One region of the Streptomyces sp. P6-2-1 genome, then DNA from elsewhere that is predicted to be linked to it. Evidence: riboswitches for the same ligand, from Rfam matches in the RefSeq annotation. Region 1 holds a riboswitch; the other holds the start of a gene.
What was found. Region 1 has a riboswitch for glycine ahead of gcvT (glycine cleavage system aminomethyltransferase GcvT). Riboswitches for the same ligand answer to the same signal wherever they lie in the genome.

Region 1 (2,379 bases):
TCGTACGGCTCGTGCTTGCCCCGGATGTCGACGCCGACGCCCTCCGTGCCCGGCGCGGCGTGCGCGGCGTCCACGTAGGCCATCGCGACCGGCTTGCCGAGCGTCGGGGACGGGGCACCCGAGGTGACCTCGCCGACGACCTGCCCGCCCGCGACGACCGCGTACCCGGCCCGCGGCACGCGACGGCCCGCGGCGATCAGCCCGACGAGCTTGCGGGGCGGGGTGCTCGCGGCCTTCTCGGCAGCGGCCTCAAGCGCCTCGCGGCCCACGAAACGGCCTTCGTTCGACGTCTTCTCGAACTTCACGACGCGCCCGAGGCCCGCGTCGAAGGGCGTGAGCGAGGTGCTCAGCTCGTGCCCGTACAGCGGCATCCCGGCTTCGAGGCGCAGCGTGTCGCGGCACGCGAGCCCGCACGGCACCATGCCGAATCCGGTCCCGGCGGCGAAGAGCGCGCCCCACAGCTTCGGCGCGTCGGCCGGGGCGCAGAACAGCTCGAAACCGTCCTCGCCCGTGTAGCCCGTGCGCGCGATCATGACGTCGACGCCGCCGACGGAGCCCGGCAGACCCGCGTAGTACTTGAGCCCGTCGAGGTCCGCGTCGGTGATCCTCGCGAGGACGCGCGCGGCCGCGGGGCCCTGCACGGCGAGCAGCGCGTACGCGTCCCTGTCGTCGCGCACCTCGGCGTCGAAACCGGCGGCGCGCTCACGCAGCGCGTCGAGGACGATCTGCGCGTTGGAGGCGTTGGCGACGACGAGGTACGTGTCCGCCGCGGTGCGGTACACGATGAGGTCGTCGAGGATGCCGCCGTCCGCACGGCAGATCATCGTGTAGCGGGCGCGGCCCTCCTTCACGGAGCCGATGTTGCCGACGAGCGCGTAGTCGAGCAGGTCGACGGCCTGCGGACCGCTGATGGTGATCTCGCCCATGTGGGAGAGGTCGAAGAGCCCGGCGCGCTCGCGCACCGCCGTGTGCTCCTCGCGCTCGCTGCCGTAGCGCAGCGGCATGTCCCAGCCGGCGAAATCGGTCATCGTCGCCCCGAGCGCGCGGTGCGCGGCGTCGAGCGCGGTCTTGCGGAGGGGGGCGGCGGGCGTGTCGGGCGTGTCACTCATGCGGTCGGCTCCCAGGGACGAGACGGGCGAGGGGTTTCCTCCCCATCTGTCATCGGGACCTGAGAGGTTCGTCATGACCCGCGCGCGGCGGGCGGACTTGCACCGTGGGTGGGACCGGTCGCCCGGCCCGCTTTTCAGATGTGCCTCGCCCGCGCGGTATCGGGGCCTGAGAGATTCAAGGGAGGGACTTGCTCCTTCGGCGCCCCGGAGCGGCTGTGCGGCTCCCGGGACTCTCCCGCGCGGATTCAAGCGGCCGGTATGAGGTTGTCAACAGTCGAGCCGCGAAGCGGTCGAGCTGTGGAAACGCGGTGGATCGCCGCCATCATCGCACGCCGCCCCGGGCGACAGAAGGGGCATCCCGGCACCCGGCGGCGAGGTACGTCACGCCGGGGTTCCCCGCCGCCCGCGCGGGGCACTGTCCCGGTAACCCGCATTACCTTCTCTTTACTCTGGAGAGGGTGCTGCGGGCGGACCGCGAGCACGGGGGAGGATGCGCGATGCGGCAGCGGACAGGCACGGAGCGTGGCCGGAGCACGACGGCGGGGAACGGGGGACCGGGGCCCGGGAGCGGCGCACGGGGAGCGGCCCCGTACAGCGACACACGGGAGACCCTTCCGGGGGACGGCGCACGGGAGACCACCCCGTACGGCGACGACACGCGGCGGGCCGCGCCGTACGGCGATACGCGGCTGGCCGCCCCGCCCGGTGACGCACGGCCGGCTGCCTCGCATGGTGACGCGCGGCAGCCCGCGCCGTACGGCGGCGCCGGGGGAGCCGCCCCGCGCGCGGGGAACACGCCCGCGCACCCCGCCGCGCCCCGCATCCTGGACCTGCGCGGAAGCGCCCCGTACGCCCCCCGGCGCCTACGGTTCGCCGAAGGCGACCTCGTGGCCGTCTCGGGGCTCCCCGGGAGCGGCAAATCCACGCTCCTCACCCGCCTCGCGGCCGCCCGCACCCTCGACTCGCAGGAGACCCGCGAGCGCTGGGCGGCCAGGCTGCCCGCCCTCCCCTACGCCCTGTACCGGCCGCTCGTCAGGCTCGACCACTACCGCGTCCTGCTGCGCGCCGCGCTCGCCCCGCACGAGAGCCTCCTCGTGCACGACTGCGGCACGCTGCCCTTCGTACGGGCCCTGCTCGCCCTCGCCGCGCGACGCCGCGGCACCCGCTTCCACCTGCTCTTCCTCGACGTCCCGCCACCGCTCGCCCGCGCCGGGCAGCGCACACGGGGACGCGAGGTGAGCCGCTACGCCTTCGCTCGCCACCGCAGAGC
Region 2 (2,379 bases), 4.6 Mb from region 1:
ACCGCGTCGGCGCGACCCGGGACCGTGACGGTGAGGGTGTCGAAGTACGCGCCGTGGGCGACCTCGATGCCCCCGGCACGCAGCCCGGCGGCGAGCAGGCTCGCGTAGCGGTGGGTGCGCTCGGCGATGGCGCGCAGCCCCTCGGGGCCGTGGTAGACGGCGTACATCCCGGCCATGACCGCGAGGAGGACCTGCGCGGTGCAGATGTTGCTCGTCGCCTTCTCACGGCGGATGTGCTGCTCGCGGGTCTGGAGCGCGAGACGGTACGCCTTGTCGCCGTCCGCGTCGACGGAGACGCCGACCAGGCGCCCGGGCAGGTTGCGGGCGAAGGTCTCGCGCACGGCCATGTACCCGGCGTGCGGGCCGCCGAAGCCCATCGGGACGCCGAAGCGCTGCGTCGTACCGACGGCGATGTCCGCGCCCAGCTCACCGGGCGGCGTGAGCAGGGTGAGGGCGAGCAGATCGGCGGCGACGGTGACGACGGCGTTGACCGCGTGCGCCTGCTCGATGACGGGGCGCAGGTCCCGTACGGCCCCGGAGGCGCCCGGGTACTGGAGGAGGAGGCCCGTGACGCCGCCCTCGGCGTACTCGGCGGGCAGGCCCTGCGACAGGTCGGCGACGACGACGACGACGCCCGTCGGCTCCGCGCGCGTGCGCAGCACGGCGACGGTCTGCGGGAAGGTGTCGGCGTCGACGAGGTAGACACCCTTCTTGACCTTGCCGACGCGCCGCGAGAGGGCCATCGCCTCGGCGGCCGCTGTGCCCTCGTCGAGCAGCGAGGCGCCCGATGTGGGCAGCCCGGTGAGGTCGGCCACCATCGTCTGGAAGTTGAGCAGCGCCTCCAGGCGGCCCTGCGAGATCTCCGGCTGGTACGGGGTGTACGCGGTGTACCAGGCAGGGTTCTCCATGACGTTGCGCAGGATGACCGGCGGCGTGAAGGTGCCGTAGTAGCCGAGGCCGATCATGGAGTCCACGACCTCGTTGCGCCGGGCGAGGGCGCGCAGTTCGGCGAGAACCTCGGCCTCGGTGCGCGCCGCGGGGAGCTGGAGCGCCTCGGCGGAGCGGATCACCTCGGGCACAGCGGCGGCGGTCAGCTCGTCGAGCGAGCCGAAACCGACCTGGGCGAGCATCTTCGCCCGCGCCTCGGCATCGGGCCCGATGTGGCGCTGGGAGAAGGGCGTGCCCTCTTCCAGCCGGGTCAGCGGGGTGCGGTGGACGGTCATCTGCGGGGGCCTCCTGGTCGGCGCGACCTGCACCGGATACCGCCTGCGGGTACCCGGACGGCCTCCCCCTCTGTCATCCGGACCTGAGAGCTTCACCTTCACGGGCGCACGCGCCCGGGCAGGCTTTCACCGTCGGTGAGGACCATCGCCCTGCGTACCCGCCGGACGCGTCCTGCTTTCCAGAGTGACCTCACCCGCGCGGTACAGGGGCCTGAGAGATTCCGGGGAGGATTTGCTCCTTCGGCGTCCCCGGCCTTCGCGCTCCGGGGCACTCTCCCGCACAGGGTCAGCAGCCAATGGCCAGCCTACCAGCGGCGCGCCGGGCAGGTCAGGGGCAGCGGGCCGCCGAGTGGCCGCCGGGGCGGAAGTGCATTTACGTAGGGGTACGAGCCCTACGGCCCCGCAGCGCGGGCGCCGACACCAGGAGGTGCCGTGGAGACCGATATCGACCCGCACGCCCTGATCGGTCGCAAGGCGGTGGACCACGAGGGTGCCAGGATCGGCACCGTGGACGAGGTGTACCTCGACGACGCCACCGGAATCCCGGAGTGGGCGGCGATACGCACCGGCCTCTTCAGCAGGGACGCCTTCGTCCCGCTGGAGCCGAGCGAACTCGTCTCGGGCGTCCTGCGCGTCCCCTTCGCGCGCGCCCTCATCAAGGACGCGCCCGATTTCGGCGTCGGCCGCCACCTCTCCCCGCAGCAGGAGATCCAGCTCTACCGCCACTACGGCCTCGACGCGAGCCCCCCCGAGGCGCACGAGGACGTCGAGTTCGGGCAGATCGCCGGCCGCGAGGACGCCTGAGAACCGGGCGCCCCGGATCACGCCCCTGTCGATTCCCGGCCACCTTCCGGCACCGCCGGCCACCAGGCCCCCGCCGCTCCCGGCCGCACCTCCTCGTCGCCCGTTCCGCGCACCAGCGGCAGCGGCTCCCCCGCGCTCAGGTCCGGGTCGTCGACGGCGAAGGTCCGCACGCGCCCCGGCCGCGCGTCGTAGGGCGTCTCGAAGCGCACCGTGACGCGGCCCAGGCCACTGCCCTGCACCCACCCTGCCCCGTGCTCCTCGTGCACGACGTCCTGGCCGGGGCGCCACTGCGGCACGGAGGGCGGCGGCGGTACGGGCGAGGCCGCGGGCACCGGGAGCGGTTCGGGGGCGC

Region 2: linked by a shared signal. The riboswitch ahead of gcvP (aminomethyl-transferring glycine dehydrogenase) and the one ahead of gcvT (glycine cleavage system aminomethyltransferase GcvT) in region 1 are both predicted to bind glycine.

The regions. Positions count from the first base shown of each region.
Region 1 covers NZ_CP192513.1:5,217,587-5,219,965, forward strand. Annotated here, with positions in the region: gene gcvT (glycine cleavage system aminomethyltransferase GcvT) at 1-1,109, opposite strand, end outside; glycine riboswitch at 1,146-1,253, opposite strand; glycine riboswitch at 1,254-1,357, opposite strand; gene ACQYWQ_RS22355 (AAA family ATPase) at 1,799-2,379, shown strand, end outside.
Region 2 covers NZ_CP192513.1:640,549-642,927, forward strand. Annotated here, with positions in the region: gene gcvP (aminomethyl-transferring glycine dehydrogenase) at 1-1,223, opposite strand, end outside; glycine riboswitch at 1,413-1,512, opposite strand; gene ACQYWQ_RS02865 (PRC-barrel domain-containing protein) at 1,656-2,027, shown strand; gene ACQYWQ_RS02870 (DNA polymerase IV) at 2,045-2,379, opposite strand, start outside.